3 regions of the Paenibacillus sp. FSL R7-0273 genome follow, and region 1 is predicted to be linked to each of the others. Evidence: riboswitches for the same ligand, from Rfam matches in the RefSeq annotation. Region 1 holds a riboswitch; each other region holds the start of a gene.
The links. Region 1 has a riboswitch for thiamine pyrophosphate ahead of R70723_RS01770 (ABC transporter substrate-binding protein). Riboswitches for the same ligand answer to the same signal wherever they lie in the genome.
Positions count from the first base shown of each region.

Region 2: another riboswitch for thiamine pyrophosphate. It lies ahead of R70723_RS10175 (thiamine phosphate synthase); the one in region 1 lies ahead of R70723_RS01770 (ABC transporter substrate-binding protein).
Region 3: another riboswitch for thiamine pyrophosphate. It lies ahead of R70723_RS13530 (ABC transporter ATP-binding protein); the one in region 1 lies ahead of R70723_RS01770 (ABC transporter substrate-binding protein).

Region 1 covers NZ_CP009283.1:401,081-407,042, forward strand. The annotation lists gene R70723_RS01755 (ABC transporter ATP-binding protein) at 1-806, opposite strand, end outside; gene R70723_RS01760 (ABC transporter permease) at 1,157-1,918, opposite strand; gene R70723_RS01765 (thiamine-binding protein) at 1,915-2,205, opposite strand; gene R70723_RS01770 (ABC transporter substrate-binding protein) at 2,263-3,327, opposite strand; TPP riboswitch at 3,455-3,565, opposite strand; gene R70723_RS01775 (hypothetical protein) at 3,637-5,094, opposite strand; gene R70723_RS01780 (pyridoxamine 5'-phosphate oxidase family protein) at 5,332-5,769, shown strand; gene R70723_RS01785 (EAL domain-containing protein) at 5,958-5,962, shown strand, end outside.
Region 2 covers NZ_CP009283.1:2,395,089-2,401,050, forward strand. The annotation lists gene R70723_RS10160 (S-layer homology domain-containing protein) at 1-1,359, shown strand, start outside; gene R70723_RS10165 (NUDIX hydrolase) at 1,437-1,862, opposite strand; gene R70723_RS10170 (SDR family oxidoreductase) at 2,086-2,955, shown strand; TPP riboswitch at 3,118-3,223, shown strand; gene R70723_RS10175 (thiamine phosphate synthase) at 3,305-3,964, shown strand; gene thiS (sulfur carrier protein ThiS) at 3,961-4,164, shown strand; gene R70723_RS10185 (thiazole synthase) at 4,213-4,977, shown strand; gene thiH (2-iminoacetate synthase ThiH) at 5,017-5,962, shown strand, end outside.
Region 3 covers NZ_CP009283.1:3,159,904-3,165,865, forward strand. The annotation lists gene R70723_RS13525 (ABC transporter permease) at 1-642, opposite strand, end outside; gene R70723_RS13530 (ABC transporter ATP-binding protein) at 623-1,381, opposite strand; TPP riboswitch at 1,504-1,606, opposite strand; gene R70723_RS13535 (amino acid ABC transporter substrate-binding protein) at 1,769-2,599, shown strand; gene R70723_RS13540 (amino acid ABC transporter permease) at 2,621-3,289, shown strand; gene R70723_RS13545 (amino acid ABC transporter ATP-binding protein) at 3,301-4,053, shown strand; gene R70723_RS13550 (S-layer homology domain-containing protein) at 4,167-4,838, opposite strand; gene R70723_RS13555 (hypothetical protein) at 4,949-5,530, opposite strand; gene R70723_RS13560 (Fur family transcriptional regulator) at 5,770-5,962, shown strand, end outside.

The DNA.
Region 1 (5,962 bases):
AACAGCACGGAGCGGCGGTTCTCCTCCCACAGCTCCAGCAGCCAGCGCTGCATGTCGCTGCGCGTCAGCGCATCCAGCGCGCTGAACGGCTCGTCGAGCAGCATCAGCTCCTGCGGCGCCAGCAGGGCGCGCAGGAAGGCGGCCCGCTGCTGCATACCGCCGGACAGCATGTGCGGGTAAGCCCGCTCGAAGCCGCCCAGCCCGACCTTGGCCAGCCAGCGGCGGGCGTTCTCCCGTGCGGCGGCCTGCGGCTCGCCCTTCAGCTCCCCGGCGAGCAGGACGTTGTCCAGGGTGCTGCGCCAGGGGAAGAGCGCGGGCTGCTGCGGCATGTAGCTGATCTCGCCGCGCTGCCCGGTCACGGCATGGCCGTTCATGCTGACTGTTCCGGTATCCGGCGTCTCAAGGCCGCCGATGATGTGGAACAGGGTGCTTTTGCCGCAGCCGGACGGGCCAAGGATGGAGACGAACTCCTGCGGCTCGACCGTCAGGGAGACCTCGTTCAGTACGCGGGTCTCCTTGTGGCCGCGTCTGAACGTCTTGGAGACGCCGCTGACTTCGAGCGCCGGCGGCAGGCCCTGTCCGGCCGCGCGCGGCGCAGCAGCTGCCGGAACTGGAGAGCCAGCAGCAGCTGCCGAAGCAGGAGAACTAGCGTTGCTGGAAGCAGCTACCGGTGCTGAAGTAGAGTGTGCAGAGCCCGCAGCGGTTTCCAGTGCAGCATCGCCTGCAGCATCGGCAGCCCCCAAGCCCCGGATACCCCGGGGGGGCGTAACCCCGATAGATTCTTCGTCTTTTGACTGGTGAGACATGTAGAGTACCTCCTTTCTCGTTGGAGTCCGTATGTTGCGGCGGATTGAGCCTAATATTTATGCGAAATCAGAGCCCGGATCATTTTAGTGGGAAAAAGGTCAACTAAATTCGCATAATTCGCTTAACTTCGGCATATAGGTGGAAAAAGGTAACTTAATTTCATCTGAAATGCTAGTTTCAAGCCAGTAGGTAACTATTAACTGTCGAAAATCAACTTAATTTCATATTAAGCCCCGGCCGGAGCAAAATAGCTGTCAAAAATCAAACTAATTCCGTCCGGCCGAAGCCGCCCGCGGATACCCGGCCGAAGCTGCCCGCGGATACCCGCATTCTCCGGCCGAATGCTTCCTCATTCCGATTCCCGCGGCTTCCAGCGCACCAGCCACCGCTCGACTATAGCGATGATTGCGAACAGCACCAGACTCAGTAATACGATGATGGCAATGGCGACAAAGAGATTAGCTGTACGGTAGGCGGACTTCTGGAGCAGCATGTAGTAGCCCAGTCCCTTGTCAGCGCCAATCCATTCCGCGACGATTACGCCCATTACGGCATAGGTGGCAGAGATTTTGAGGCCGGAGAACAGGGCGGGCAGGGAGCCTGGCAGCTCCAGCTTGGTAAAGATCTTCCACTTGCCTGCGCCCGCCATCTTCATATAGTTCATCATCGTCCGGTCACTCTGCGCAAGGCCGCCCATGGCAGCGACGGCGACGGGGAAGAAGCAGACGAGGATGATCAGCATAATTTTCGGCATCAGGCCAAAGCCGAACCAGATCACCAGCAGCGGCGCGAGCGCAATGGAGGGCACATTCTGGCTGAGGATCAGCAGCGGATAGATGGCCCGTTTCAGCCAGGGCACCAGATGCAGCAGCAGCGCTACGATCAGCCCGACGCCTGCGCCGATCGGAAAGCCGATCAGGGTCAGGCGCAGCGTCGCAGCGGTGTGCGACCAGAGGCTGGCGGCATTATCCGCGGAAGCACGGGCGACCGCGCCCGGACCCGGCAGAAAAAACGGATCGATTGTAAATAATGATACCGCCGCCTGCCAGATCCCCAGAAACAATATGACCGCCACTAAGGGCGGCCATATTTGCCTGAAGGCTGATCTCACCGGTATTTCTCCGTCAGCTTGTCCATGCTGATGCCATTCGGGTTATGGGCGATTTTGATCTGGGAGATGATGCTTGGGCTGCCGGCAGCTACGAGCGCTTCGTGCATCTGGCGGACCACCTCGAGCAGCTCGGTAATATCACCTTCCATTGTCGTTTCAAGCGGGTTCACCTGATGCTTTACGCCCGATTTCTGAATGACTTCGATTGCTGTATCTACATAAGGAATGGAGTCCTCACCGTTCGGTGTTTTAGGGATAACCTGAATGCTAAGCAGTGTGTTTGCCACAATAATCAATCCTCTCAATATAATGTATTGGATATCAGCCGGCTCTCAATATAATCTTTATTCCGCCGGCAAAAACTCATTAGTAAACGTTGCCTCTACATCAAGCTGCTGGTCCAGCAGCTTCAGGTCATACATCCAGTCGGCGTAATTCTGCCAGATTTCGGCCTTCTGCTCACCCCAGCGGGCGGCGTCATCCTTGTACTTGGGGCTGAGCCATTTCTGGCTGGCCAGGACAAGCTCAGGATCAAGATCCGGCACGGCTTTGATCAGAATATCAGCTGCCGCTTCCGGCTGGTCAATCGCGTACTGGTATCCCTTCGACGTCGCTTTGAGGAAGGCCTTCACCAGCTCCGGCCGCCCGGCGATTTCCTTCTCGCTGGTAGTCAGGATCGGCGTGTAGTAATCCAGCTGCGGCGCGTAATCCTTGAGGTAGAGCATATCCAGCGGCTCACCGCGCAGCTCGGCCTCAATTCCGGTCCAGGCATAGAAGATCCAGGCGAAATCAATATCGCGCTTCACAGCCGTGAAATAATCAGCTTCACCGATGTTCACCTGCTTGACCTTCTTCACGTCCCCGCCTTCCGGGTCCATGATGGCCTTCATGGCTGCTTCCTCAGCCGGCGAGCCCCAGCCGCCGTAGATTTTGCCTTCAAAATCCTTAGGGGATGTTATATTACGGTCCTTCGGTGCAGCGAACCCGGAAGTATTATGCTGAATGATGGCGGCAACGGATACAAGCGGCACATTCTGCAGGCGGGCCAGCGTCAGTGCCTCCTGGGCGCTGATCCCGAAGGCGGCCTCGCCCGAAATCACCATCGTATCGGCTCCGGCGGCGCCCGGCTGGACAATCTCTACATCAAGGCCTTCCTCTTCGTAATACCCCAGCTCTTTGGCCGCATACAGGCCGGTATGATTCGTGTTCGGCGTCCAATCCAGTGCGACCTTAATCTTGGTAAGCTCAGCCGGCGCATCCGCAGCTGTTCCTGCAGAAGCTTCCGGAGAAGCGTTACCTCCGGCAGTGTTCCCCCCGTTACCTCCGTTTGCCCCGTTGCTGCCGCATCCGGCAATGGCCAGGGCCAGCATGCAGGTCAGGCTGAGCATCAAGCTTTTTTTGACTCCCATTTCCCTTTATTCACTCCTTCCAGCAATCCCTAGTCTTCTCTTTTCTAAATCTGATATGCAAAAAAGCGCCCCGATTCATCGGGACGCCAGTCAGTTGCGCAAGGCTGCAGGCTCCGGCCTCAGGGGCCGGGAAGCAATTAAAGATTCCTACGCTGGCATTATCCAGATCAGGTATAAGGGTCAGTATCTTATGGGATACAATCTCAGCCGGCCAATTCCAGCACCCCTGGTTCTATGAAGTTATCGGGTATTGCTTATTCTACGCTGTATTATAGACGCACGGCCTGGGGTTGTCCAGTAGCAATCTCCCTACTCCTTGGAGTAATACCGCTTCCTGCGGCGGCTGCGGATGCTGGTTCTCAGCTCCTTCAGTGTCATGAAAATGCTGACTGAAATCCCTGTAAACGTGACGAACAGCGCGAGATACTCAAAAGGTGAGTATTCCAGCAGCTTGCTCCAGTCAATCGGAGCCTTCAGGTCCTCAATGACCTGGTTCATCCCGTAAATCCCGCTGACCACCGTAAATATAGTAAGAATCATCAGCAGCGTATCCCGGCGTTTAGCCTGGAATTTATCCTGATACTGGAACAGGTCGTCAAGGGTCATCTTCACTTCACCGAACAAGGCGTCATTGCCGTAAACCTTCCGCAGCTGGAAAAAAATCTCCCGGCCCTGCGACTGCGAAATCAGCTCGATAAAATAGAATTTGGCCGAAAATTTATTGATCAGAAAGATCAGATTCTCAATCTCATCATAGTCGCGGTCAATGCGCAGGCGGGAATGCAGGTTGGACAGCTTCAGCAGCACGATTTTGTGAAAAAGGCTCAGCAGCAGCCCGTAGTAATACTCCCCGTACATCTGGTTAGCCAGCTGGACAGCGATCTCCGGCTTAGCCTTGCTCAGACAGCAAAAGGTCTGCTCATTGGTCATGTAAAAGGTATCAGGGCCCCAGCGGCTATAGGAGTGCTCCCTGCAATAATCGGCTATATAGTCCGGATTGCTGGCACTCATATAAGGCTGGCCGTTTCCGTCCAGCCCGTCCAGCTGGGCGGCACGGAACTTCAAATCTATTCCGATTTCTTCCTCATCCCCGTGCTCCAAACCGTAGAATCCCTGAACCATCATCCGCTCATCGACAAAGAAGGGCAGGGTTTCAAAGTAAGCGCCGTCCAGCTCTGACTGGTCCAGAAACGGCTTCAGGCTGGGCACGAGGTAATCGAACACAAAATCCTCGACCTGATCATAGGATTTATCGCCGTACTGAACGGAGGTTCCCTTATCCTGCAGGTTGGCATCCTCCAGTGTACGGAACCGGTCTGCGAATTCCAGAGCTACACTGAACGGCAGCGTATCCTCCTCAATGCGGACCCTTATGGTCACAAAGCCCAGCTGAAACGGGCAGAGGAACATATCGGTCGACAGCACCTTGAAGGCGATGGAGCGGCCGGGCATTTCCAGACTGCAGGAAAGGTCATTGGCCTTGGAGAAGCGCCGGAAGGAGTCCTTATCCTTTTCCCGGGGAAACAGCACATGGGCTGCAAAGGGGAGGTAGCTGCGCTCCATTTTTTCATGTGACACGCAGTATCCCTCTCCGTAATAAGCATCCTCAAGCTCCTTGTTATCCAGAAAAAAGCGTGTGAAGCCGTCCTGCTTAAGCTGCCGGATCAGCTTGTCATCCTCACCGTTTTTAATGGAGAAGGGAAAAATAAACTGCAGCAGTGCAGTATGTAGCGCCGGTTCGGGAGATTCAGCGAAAACCTTAGTCATAAGCAGGTACCACCTTATTTTTCAGAATATCAGTATGTGTAGTATTACCCTAACCTGCAGACAGCCACGCTAAGCGGAGCCGGCACAGCGGTGTCCGTTCATCGTTTTGTCCCGGATTCAATGTGATTGAAGGGGGTACACTATAGTAAGCACAATTAATTGTATGATAAATCCAAACTGTGAATGCGGATATATAAATATATATCTGCGTGATTTCTGAAAGGAGCTATTTCGTCAATGAATAACAATGAGCTGGAGCAGACTATCATCAAGGCGCTGGATGACAACAAGTTCGGGTCCTTCGGCACGATCGAAGCCGGCAACAAACCTAAGGTGCGTTATATGGCGGTATTTCATGACGGACTGAATATTTATCTGGCTACCAATCGCAAAACACACAAGGTGGAGGAGCTGAAGGACAACCCGAATGCTTTTCTGCTGCTTGGATATGAGCAGGGCGGCGGCAAGGATGTGCTTGAGATTGAAGCCACGGTAGATGTCAGCAAAGACGACAGCCTGCGCACAAAGGTCTGGAGCAAGTCACTGGAGGAATGGTTCAAGGGACCGGAGGATCCGGATTATGTGGTGCTTGAGCTGAAGCCGACACGGATTGAGTATATGGGCAAAAATAAAGAGCATGGCGTATGGCAGCCATCCGTTTCGGCAGGGAGATAACAGCTTCCGGCACAGGCGGATTTAGCAGCTACGACCACCAGCCACCTGCAGCCACCCGGCTCTGCAGGTGGCTTTTTGCAGGGATAGGATAAGGCTGTCATTTTACGCCGGCGCATAGTTGAAAATTGGCAAATCATGATATAATGGCTACACTAAAGGTTCGACATTTGATGCGAGGGAGGATGTCTATGAA
Region 2 (5,962 bases), 2.0 Mb from region 1:
ATTGCTGTCTCTTCTGATCTGCCTTCAGGAACAGTTGTAGCACTGAGTGGAGTCTTTAATCATGTTAAGGTTGAAGCTGCAGCAGCAGTGTTGAAGCTGCAGAAGGGCACTTTGAGCCTTCTGAGTGTGGCACAAGGGGCCTCGTCTCTTCAAGCGGAGCTGGAAGCAGGAACAGTTATAGCCCGTGCTGTACTTGATTCGGCAGCAAGCTTTACAGGAAGCGGCGAGATTCAGGCGGCAACTGTAAACGATGGCGGTAAAGGCTCTTCTTTCGCCCGGAAGCCTTTAACAGTAGATGGAAGCCAGAAAGAATCAATAGTAACAGGTACGGGAACACCGGTTATTGTTGCTGGCGGAGGAGGCTCGGGCGGCGGTTCTGCAGGAGGCGGCAGTAACGGAGGCGGAGATGGTGGTTCTATTGAAGCGCCCGCTCCAGCGGTTTTGCCGGTCATCGAAGGAATTACCTTGGCTCAAGGCAGTAAAGATGTATATACTAATGCCGCAACTGCGGTCATAAGCTTTAACGGGCTATCCGGAGCTGAGCAGGCGGCAGCGCATTATGCGGGCTACTATTTTACGGCAACTGCTGAGACAGCACCTGATCCGGCTAATCATTATATAGAGACACTGCCTGATGCAAAAGGAAGCTACAGGTTTTCGATTGAGCCAAAGCATCTGCAGGACTATATGACAGTAATTTTGTATGATGTAAATAATAAAGCAATAGGCCATCAGGTAATCAAATTAGATCTGAAGGCCAGGTATTCAACGCTGGATGAGCCGGTTGAGCGTTTCAGTGAAGGAGTCACAATCACCCGAAGCCTTGAGAGAGGCTTTATTAACGACAGAATAGCGATCAGGGAAGAATTTGCAGCACAGCATCCAGAAATTCAATACTTCGTATACTCGGCAAATACCGAGCTGCCTTATGTGGTGGATGCGGATAAGGATTTCAATGTTAAGAGTCTTTCAGCCCAATCTCATTATTTGAATGGGGTAACGGATATCGTATACGGATATTCCTATGAGGACTCTGAAGATTATTTAGCGCCGTTCTATACAGTGAAAAATTTTGAAGAGCAGTATATGATTATTTTCTACGATAAGGATATGCATGTGACCGGTTATTATCAGGGTCCGTCTATCCTTACTGACCAGCAGGCTGCAGATACCGTTGCTTTCAAAATCGATCAGCTGCCTGAAGCAGAAAAACTCACCCTTGAGCATGAGCCGGCGGTTAATTGGGTGTACCGGAGATATTCCAACCTGACTGAAGCTCAGAAAGAGCTGGTCAACAAAGCAAACACGGACAAAATCATTGCACTAAAAACAGCAATAGACAAATTAAAGCTTGGTTAGGAAAGAAAGTCCCTACCAGCACATCAAAGACCGCTGCCCTCAAAGGCGCGGTCTTTTTCGCCTGTAAGCATACCGCGCTACAACAGCTCCGCCATTGTGAGCACGCCGCTCCGCTCAAATTCAGCCAGAATTCCCGGAGGCAGCAGCTCCTCAAGCTCAGTCCGGGTACACCATTTGTAGGCTGCGTGCTCCTCAGAGAGAATTACTGCGTCCTTTTCGCTTTCGCAGAGATAAGTGATGATGACAACCTGCCTGCCGGGATCGGTCAGAAAAGAAGCGGCATATGCTACTGCTCCGACCGTTACGCCAAGTCCTGTTTCTTCAGCGATCTCCCGTTCAAGCGCGGCTTCCAGCCCTTCTCCGAATTCAATTTTCCCTCCGGGACACTCCCAGCTTCCGGCCCCTATAATATCTGCCGCAGCGCGCCGGACAATAAGAATACGGCCCTGGTGCACAATGATTCCTTTGACGGCAATGATAATGCTCCTGGAATTTCTGGTCATATAGGTTCTGCCTCCTTCATGCCTGCTCCTGTTCATCCTGATACATTATATCCGCACTTTACGCCGGCAACGACTGATTTTTTTGTTTGGCCGGCTTTTAACTGTGGTAAGTAACATAGCGTAGACCTAAAGTGCCTGAGATCAGCGCATAAACCAGCAATCCTTAGCCATCCTAAAACGATGAATGACTTCGAGAAGTGCAAAAGCGAAAGGAGAATGGATCATGCCAGAAAATCAAGAAGCCAAGAAAACGTTGCCTCCGCAGGTGCAGGACAAGCAGCCGGGAATCGAAAGTGAGATGAATCCGCTGCCGGAGTTTGAAACCTCCGAATATAAAGCGGCCGGCAAGCTGCTGGGCAAGGCAGCGCTTATTACCGGGGGAGACAGCGGAATCGGGCGTGCGGTAGCCGTGCATTTTGCCAAGGAGGGTGCTGATGTCGTTATTTCCTATCTGAATGAGCATAGCGACGCAGAGGAGACGAAACGCCAAGTGGAGCAGGAGGGCCGCAAGTGTATTCTGATTGCCGGTGACATCGGTGTAGAAGCCTTCTGCCAGGACCTGATCAACAAGACGGTAGAAGGGCTCGGTAAGCTGGATATTCTGATCAACAATGCTGCCGAACAGCATCCGCAGGACAAGATTGAGGACATTACCTCGGAACAGCTGGAGCGGACCTTCCGTACTAATATATTCTCAATGTTTTATTTAACCAAAGCAGCCATGCCTCATCTGAAAAAAGGTTCAACAATCATTAACACAACTTCGATTACGGCCTACCGCGGTAATCAGCAGCTGCTGGACTATTCGTCCACCAAAGGGGCGATTCTCAGCTTCACCCGCTCCCTGTCGATGAATCTGGCTGAAAAAGGCATCCGGGTCAATGCTGTGGCTCCGGGTCCGATCTGGACTCCGCTGATTCCATCCACCTTTGATGCGAAAAAAGTGAGCGAGTTCGGGGGCACGCAGCCGATGAAGCGTCCGGGACAGCCGGAGGAGCTGGCACCAGCCTATGTCTATCTGGCTTCCAGTGATTCTTCCTATGTCAGCGGCCAGGTCATTCATGTTAACGGCGGAGAGATTATTAACGGCTGATGTCCGGAGCCATCCAAACGATTATGTAACAAGCAGCAGAGAGTGCGCCAATTGGTGCACTCTCTGCTGCTTTATATGCAGACTGCGGAATATTATGCCGCTTAACCTAGATTTTTCATGCAAAATAGTGTTAATATATACGAAGTCAGCAACAGAATATGAATTTGTCACTAGGGGTGCCGCAAGGCTGAGACGAACGTACGTTTAGTTCGGACCCTTTGAACCTGATCTGGTTTATACCAGCGTAGGAAAGTGGATAAGCATTGTATTGCAGCGCATACGGTCCGGAAATCCGGCTGTTTTTCTGTATACTGTTTTCACCGCCTCCTGCCTGGAGGCGGTTTTTTTTGTGTTTTTAAAGAAAAGGGAGGTGGACGTACTGGCCGAAATTCATCTGCTCTCAGACGGAAAGCTTGCCGCGGAGCCGTTTGCTGTTCTCGCAGCAGCTGTTCATCCGCAGGTAGACTACATTCATTTACGTGAAAAAAAGCTATCGGCGCGCGGGCTGTATCAAATGGCCGTAGGCTTGCTCCGTGCCGGTGTACCGGCCGGTAAATTGATCATCAATGACCGGCTGGATGTGGCAATGGCTGTGGGGGCAGCAGGTGTACAGCTGGCCTGGCACAGCCTGCCTGCCGCTCCAGCCCGGCTGGCAGCGGGCGCTACCCTGCGGCTTGGCTCCTCCGTGCATTCGGTCCAGGAGATTAGGGACGCAGGCTGCCAAGGGGCAGATTACTGCCTCTTCGGGCATGTGTATCCTTCAACCAGCAAGCCCGGCCTGAGGGAGCGAGGCTTGGCCCAGCTGAAAGAGGCTGTGCTTGCCGCCGGGGTTCCGGTTATTGCATTGGGGGGAATTACGCCGGATAATGCGCCGGAGGTCCTGCAGGCTGGCGCAGCGGGAATAGCAGTGATGTCCGGTATATGCGGTGCAGATGATCCGTTTGCAGCTTCACAAGCCTACCGGAACGCAGTGACGGGAGCTGCCGCCAAAGGAGGTGAGAAGGCATGAATCTGATCGTCAACGGCAAAGCGGCAAATTACAGTGAGGATTGCCGTACAGTAGCTGATTTGCTTAGTCTGCCTGAATGGAACAGGAGACTGGTCATTGTAGAGCTGAACGGCGAGATTGTTGCCAAGGAGCATCACGGTGCTTATCTGTTGAATGAAGGAGACCGGATTGAGGTCGTGCATTTTGTGGGAGGCGGCTAATCCCGTTTACATGCCGGGTACAAATTTTAAATACAGGAGGCAATTCAGATGTCAGATCCTTTCGTAATCGGAGGCCGCTCCTTATCGAGCAGGCTGTTTATCGGAACCGGCAAATACAGCCGGAACACTCTTATTCCGGAGGTGGTGGAGGCTTCGGGCTCAGAGGTCATTACAGTAGCGCTCAGACGTGTGGACCCAAACAGTAATGATAATATTATCAGCCATATCCCGGACAGCATGACCCTGCTTCCTAATACCTCCGGTGCACGTACTGCCGAGGAAGCTGTCCGTATTGCCAGACTGGCCAAGGCTTCCGGTCTCGGCAACTGGGTTAAGATTGAAGTAATCAATGATCAGAAATACCTGCTGCCCGATAATGCGGAAACGATCCGTGCCACGGAAATTCTGGCGGCTGAAGGCTTTGTGGTGCTTCCTTATATGAGCCCTGACTTGTCTGCGGCCCTCCGTATGCAAAAGGCGGGTGCTGCCGCAGTTATGCCGCTTGGATCGCCTATAGGCACAAACCGGGGGCTAAAAACCTTGGAGCTGCTGCGCATTCTGATAGCTGAAGTAGAGCTTCCGGTCATTGTTGATGCCGGAATCGGCCGGCCGTCTGAGGCAGCGGAAGCGATGGAGCTGGGCGCTGCTGCTGTGCTGCTCAATACGGCCATCGCCACTGCACGCGATCCGCTGCTCATGGCCTCGGCATTCCGTGATGCTGTAGCTGCAGGCCGTAAGGCCTACCTGGCTGGACTGGGTCCCGTAGAGGAGACTGCATCGGCATCATCGCCATTAACGGGTTTTCTTGGCTGACAGTGACAGAATCAGGAACCGGCGAAAAGGAGGAGTACCATGGGTTTTTACGAGACTGCACACGCTCTTGGCCATCAGGTGAATGCAGGAATGTGGGGGCAATTTAACAAAGAAGATGTAAGGCGTTCGCTCCGCAAAGAGCAGCTGGATGAGCATGATCTGCAGGTTCTGCTGTCTCCTGCAGCAGGGGATTGTCTGGAGGAGATGGCCCGGCAGGCCAGAAGTCTGACCCGTTCGCATTTCGGACATGTCATGCAGCTTTTTACACCGATGTATCTTGCAGATTTCTGCATAAATCACTGCACGTACTGCAGCTTCAGCTCTATTTATGATTTTCCGAGAAAAAAGCTTAGTCCTGAAGAGGTTAGACGGGAGGCAGAGGCGATAGCGGCTACCGGAATCCGGCATATTCTTATTCTGACAGGTGAATCGCGGACGGAAAGCCCGGTTTCTTATCTCAAGGAATGTGTGAGGATACTAAAGGAATTTTTCTCTTCTGTCAGTATTGAAGTGAATCCTTTGTCTGAGGGTGAATACAAGGAGCTTAAGGAAGCCGGTGTAGACGGATTAACCTTGTATCAGGAAGTTTACCATGAGGAGACCTACAGCAAGCTGCATGTCAAAGGTCCCAAAAAAATCTACCGCAACCGCCTGGATGCGCCTGAGCGGGGCTGCCGGGCAGGATTCCGGGTGGTAAATATCGGAGCGCTGCTGGGGATGTATGACTGGCGGCAGGAAGCTTTCTTTACCGCCATGCATGCGAGATACCTGCAGGACAAGTACCCGGAGTGTGAAATCGGGCTGTCTGCTCCGCGTTTCCGCCCTTTTCTTGGAGAGTATGATTCCGGACATATCGTAACCGACCGGGCTCTGGTACAGATTATTCTGGCCTACCGCCTGTTCCTCCCCCGGGCAGGCATAACCCTGTCCACACGTGAGCCGTCCGCGCTAAGAGACCGTCTGATCCATCTGGGCGTAACCAAAA
Region 3 (5,962 bases), 2.8 Mb from region 1:
GCGGCTATAGTAGCCGAGCCCCTGGCTGCCGCCAAGCCACTCCCCGATAGTTGCACCAATAACGCAGTAGACGATGGACAGCTTCAGTCCGGAGAAATAGGCGGGCAGCGCCAGCGGAATCTGGACTTTCGCCAGCAGCTGCAGGCGGCTTGCCCCGAGAGTCAGCAGCAGTTCCTTGTATTGCCCGCCGCTTTTATAAAGACCGTCATATGTACCTACAACGACCGGGAAAAAGGCTGTGAGAAACACAACAGCGATCTTGCCGCCGAGCGTATAGCCGAACCACATAATAAAAATGGGTGATAGGGCAAGCAGCGGAATGGTCTGGCTGACAATCAGCAGGGGATAGACAGCTTTGGCCAAAAGCGGCAGCAGATGCATCCCGGTGCCGAGCAGCGTGCCGCAGATCAAAGATAAGCCGAAGCCCAGCACAATCTCCTGCAGGGTTGCCGGAAGATGGCGGCCGAACAGCAGCTCACGCTGCTCGATTAAGGCGTTCCAGACCGATGAAGGTGCCGGGAGAATAAATGCCGGTACCTGCCCGTAACGAACGCCTGCTTCCCAGCAGAGCAATAGGAGCAGCACCAGCAGGACAGCAGGGGCATAGGTGGTGAGACGCCGCTTAATATGCACAGCTCTCATGCAGCCTCCGCTCCAGCTCCTCCCGCAGGGCAATGAACTGCGGCTGATAGAGGAGCTGTCCGTTTCTTGGCCGCGGCAGCGCGACCGTCATTTCCTGCAGCCCGCCTCCGCTGTGCATCAGATAGATCCGGTCGCTGAGCAGGAGAGCTTCCTCCAGATCATGGGTGATGAACAGCACCGTTCGTTCAAGCCCGGTCCAGAGGTCCAGCAGCCATTGCTGCAGCCCGCGCTTCGTCATCGCATCAAGCGCTCCAAAGGGCTCATCCAGCAGCAGCAATTCACATCCTGTAGAGAGAGTGCGGGCCAGGGCAGCCCGCTGGCGCATGCCGCCGGACAGCTCATGGGGATAAGCCGCCTCTGTACCGTCCAGGCCGAGGCTGTGCAGCAGACCGCGAATCTGCTGTACAGCCTCTTTTTTTGTAACGCCGGGCTTAAGCTCCCAGGGCAGCAGGCAGTTATCCAGCACCGTTCTCCAGGGCAGCAGTAGATCCTGCTGCGGCATATAGCCGACTCTGCCGAGCCTTGAAGAAGCTGTATGTGTCGGACCGCCGTCCAGGCTGATTTCTCCGCCTGTTGGTTCGAGCAGCCCTGCGAGGATTTTGAACAGGGTGCTTTTCCCGCAGCCGCTTGCCCCTGCGATAGAGATAAACTCACCCCGCCGGATCTTCATCGATAGCTCTGTGAATACAGGCGGCCGGTCCGCCGTATAGGCATAAGATAGATTAGAAACCGATAGCATAGCAGCTTGTTGACCTCCTTGAATGACGAGACACATTACACGCAAAAAAGACCCCTTGATTTCCGGAGGAAATAAAGAGGTCTGAAAGGTACAGTCGGGCAGGCTGGATAACAGCCGTTCTGTTCATTTCTGCTCCACTTCCCTCCGCTGGTATGATCCAGATCAGGTTCCAAGGGTCCGGAGCTTAAGCTCCGTCTCAGTCGGCCGACTCCCCTAGTGAAATAACAGGTCGATATGCAATTCGTAATTGCTAATTAATATACCATAACCTGGACGTTTGTAAAGAGAAGGCTTTCGGATTCTTCTTCTGAGGGAAAGGAATAGCCTGCTTTGGGCATGATAACTTTAATCTGTAACAGCTGACCACAGCACAAGGAGGAGATCACAATGAAAAAATGGGCGCTGGCGCCTCTGCTGCTGCTGGGCATTGTACTTACGGCATGCGGCAGCAATAATAATAATGCAGCTGAAGGAACAATAGGCGGCGCGGATGTAGCAGCTTCTCCTGCGGCCCGGAACAGCCTGGAAACGGTAAAGGCCTCCGGCAGGCTGAGAGTAGGCACCGAAGGCACGTACTCGCCGTTTACCTACCATGATGCGGACGGAACGCTAACCGGCTTTGACGTGGATATTGCCAGGGAGATAGCCAAACGGATCGGTGTGGAAGCGGAGTTTGTCGAGACCCAGTGGGACGGTATTTTTGCCGGAATGGATGCAGGGCGCTTTGATGCTATTTTTAATGAGGTGTCCATTACGGATGAGCGTAAGGTGAAATATGATTTCTCTGAACCTTATGTCGTATCCAAAGCGGTGCTGATTGTAGGGGAGGGGAACGGGGATATCAAAAGCTTTGCTGATCTCAAGGGCAAAAAAGCCGGGCAGTCGCTGACCAGCAACCTGTCTGACATCGCACGCGAGAACGGCGCGGAAATTGTGGCGATTGAAGGCTTCAATCAGGCGATAGACCTCCTGGTCTCCGGACGGATTGATGCTACGGTTAACGACGGCTTGTCCTTTCTGGATCTGAAGAAGCAGAAGCCGGACGTACAGATCAAGCAGGTAGATGAAATGGCTGAAGGCTCGCGGAGCGCTGCCGTTTTCCTGAAGGGCAATGAGGAGCTAGTGCAGGCGGTCGACGGGGCACTTGCAGCAATGAAGGAGGACGGGACCTATCTAGCCATTTCCGAGAAATATTTCGGGGCGGATGTCTCAAAATAATGGCTGAAGGAGCTCCCTGCGATGGATGACCGCAAGCTGCAAATATTTCTGGATTCGCTGCTGCCTCTGCTCAAGGCAGGAGTGGCTTATACGATTCCGCTGGCGCTGCTCTCCTTTATACTGGGACTGCTGCTTGCAGTGGCGACTGCGCTGGTGCGGATCTCTTCATGGCGGATTCCCGGGCTGATTGCCAGGTTTTATGTGTGGATCATCCGGGGGACTCCGCTGCTGGTACAGCTGTTTATTATTTTCTACGGATTGCCTGCCGCAGGTGTTGTGCTGGACCCGTTTACCGCTGCGGTTATCGGGTTCACGCTGAGTGTCGGTGCGTATTCGTCAGAAATTATCCGGGCCGCCGTATTATCGGTTCCCAAAGGGCAGTGGGAGGCGGCCTATTCCGTCGGGATGACCCGGGGGCAGGCGCTGCGCCGGATTATTCTGCCCCAGGCGGTGCGGGTGTCGGTTCCGCCGCTGTCGAATTCTTTTATCAGCCTCGTAAAAGACACCTCGCTCGCCGCAGGCATTACCTATGTGGAAATGTTCAGGACAGCCCAGCAGATTACCGCAACTACCTATGAGCCTTTGCTGCTCTATTGTGAAGCTGCGCTTTATTATCTGCTGTTCTGTTCCGTACTGTCAGTGGTGCAAAGCAGGCTGGAGAAACGGTTTGACCGTTACTCGGCCGGATAAGGAGGCGCAATATGATTGAGGTTCGCGGTCTGCATAAATCCTTTGGGCAGCTGCAGGTGCTGAAGGGAGTCGATCTGCGGCTTGAGCATGGCAAAGTCCTGGTCATCATTGGGCCCTCAGGCTCCGGCAAAACAACGCTGCTGCGCTGCTTCAATCTGCTTGAGATCCCGGATCAGGGAAGCTTGTCTATTGCCGGTCTTGAGCTCAGCTTCACAGACAATGTCAAGCTTGCCAGGAATGACGTGCTAAGCCTGCGGCAGAAGACAGGGATGGTATTCCAGTCCTATAACCTGTTTCCGCATATGACCGCGCTTGGCAATGTGGCAGAGGGCCAGATTACGGTGCAAAAGCGTTCACGGAAGGAAGCTGAAAAGCGCGGGCAGGAGCTTCTGGCTAAAGTTGGATTGTCTGACAAAGCAGGCGCATATCCGCACCAGCTGTCCGGCGGACAGCAGCAGCGCGTCGCTATTGCCCGGGCAATGGCGGCCGAGCCGGAGGTGCTGCTGTTTGACGAGCCGACCTCGGCGCTGGACCCCGAGCTGGTCGGTGAGGTGCTGAAGGTTATCCGGCAGCTGGCTGCGGAAGGCAGGACAATGATCATAGTGACCCATGAGATGCGGTTTGCCGCTGATGTTGCAGATACCATTATCCTGATGGATCAAGGTGTGATTCTGGAGCAGGGGACACCGCAGCAGGTGCTGCAGCAGTCTGGGAATCATCGTGTCCGGCAGTTTTTGAACAGAATAAAAGGGGAATCGGAGTGAAGTGAAAAGGCAGACCGGAATGACCGGTCTGCCTTTTGCGCTGTTGAAGGACCCATTGATGCTATGCGGGGGAGCACAGCAGAAGCGGCTGAATGTGTTTTTATATTATTTGCTTAGCTGCCAGGGGTGTTATCAAGGGATTTGAGGTATTCGAGCGCGTTGTAGAGCATGACTGCCGCCTCAGCACGGGTAATTTCACTTTTCGGATTAAATTTGCCGTTTGCGTCCAGCGTATTAATCTTGTACTTCAAAGAACGCTGGATGCTTCCCTGATAAGAGGGGTCCATCGAAGCCTCATCTGTGATATCCGCAGGCACCAGGTTGATAAGCGGCAGGCTGCCAGCCTTCTCTATACCCTGAACCAGCAGACTGGTGAACAGCTCCTTGGTGATTGGCTTAGACGGGTCAATATCCGCAGGAATTTCCACACCGTTATAGTGGGCATTAATAAAAGCCTCCGCATACCACGCGGTATCCTTTACCTTGCTGAAAATGCTGCTCGCAACAGGCGCTTTGTTGAAGCTAATGGCTGCGAGGCTCAGCTGGAGTCCGCCCGAGATAAACTGGATGCCCTGTGCTGTAGTCACTGTGGAGCCGGGCAGGAACTGGATGTCGGAAATCCCTTTAATAAGGCCCTGCGCCTTCAGCGAGTTAATCTTGTCTTTACCGGTCACATTATCGATATCCTTGAAGGTGCCGCCGGCCGCAAACATGGGACTCCCCAGCGAAAAAGAGAGGATTGATACCGTTGTCATCACTGCGAAAGCACGTTTTTTCAGGTTCATCACCATTCCACCTCTGTACGTAAGTTGGGCCGCTTGGCCGTTATCAACTATTGTAACGCAGCAGCAGGGGGAAAGGTTGCGGCAGAGCTTGCTTGCAGATCAATAAATTTTTACATATTCTCCTGAAAGAGCAGGTTGCGGTAAGGGTATTTGCTGTATCTGGTCTTGAACCGCAGCGCTACCCCAAGGTCTTCTATAGAAACGGTCTGCAGCGCTTTAGTCTTGATCAGACCCCGGATCATCGTGTTAACGCCGGCAGTATCATTACGGTTGATCGCTGCGGCAAGAGCCGCTGCATAAGAAGAGGAAGAGGACAGCTTGCGGTAAAAGGGGATGACAGCGAGCGCAACCGTACGGTGAACCCGGGTGTTGAAGGTGAATTGCACCGTGCCCGGCGGAATTGTAGTTCCGTTAGTATAGAAGGCGAAAGGCAGCGGGTACAGAAAAGAAATAAAATAACCGATACCGTTTGTTCCGTAATTCTCCACGCCGGCAAGGGTAGGGATTCGGGATAACAGGGAGCCCATCAGACTGAGGTCTGCATTAACAACAGCGGCTGACCATTGTTCGGCAAAGGTCCGGTTTCCGGCAATTTTCCGGTAAAACGGCAGCATGGCCTTTGCAGTCTGACGCAGAATACGGGCGGTCACCCGGGGCTGGGCAAGCTGTCTCCGGTTTGGCAAGGCCATCATGACCATCCTCACTTATAGTAGATTTTCACTTCCCTACAGGATATGGCCGGCCGGCCCTTTTCGGATGGGCACCCGCTTAGCCGGCTGGAATATATATCTGATCTGCCTGTGTGGATTTTGCGGTATTAATGTTATAATAATGTCAGGTGCTTTTCATTTTTAGTACATTTTGCTATGCTTATATCGTAATGATTACTGATAAGAGACAGCGGTTTTGTTTAACGGAAAGGTGGTAGAGTATGAATCCGATTGCGAATATCAGCCAGCAGTTTGCCGCGCATAATTATAAATTAACCCCTCAGCGTGAAGCGATCGTGAAGGTGCTGCTTGATAATGAAGAGGAGCATCTGAGCGTAGAAGAAGTGTATATGAGAGTGAAGAACAGCTATCCCCATCTCGGGCTGGCTACAGTATACCGGACCCTAGAGCTGT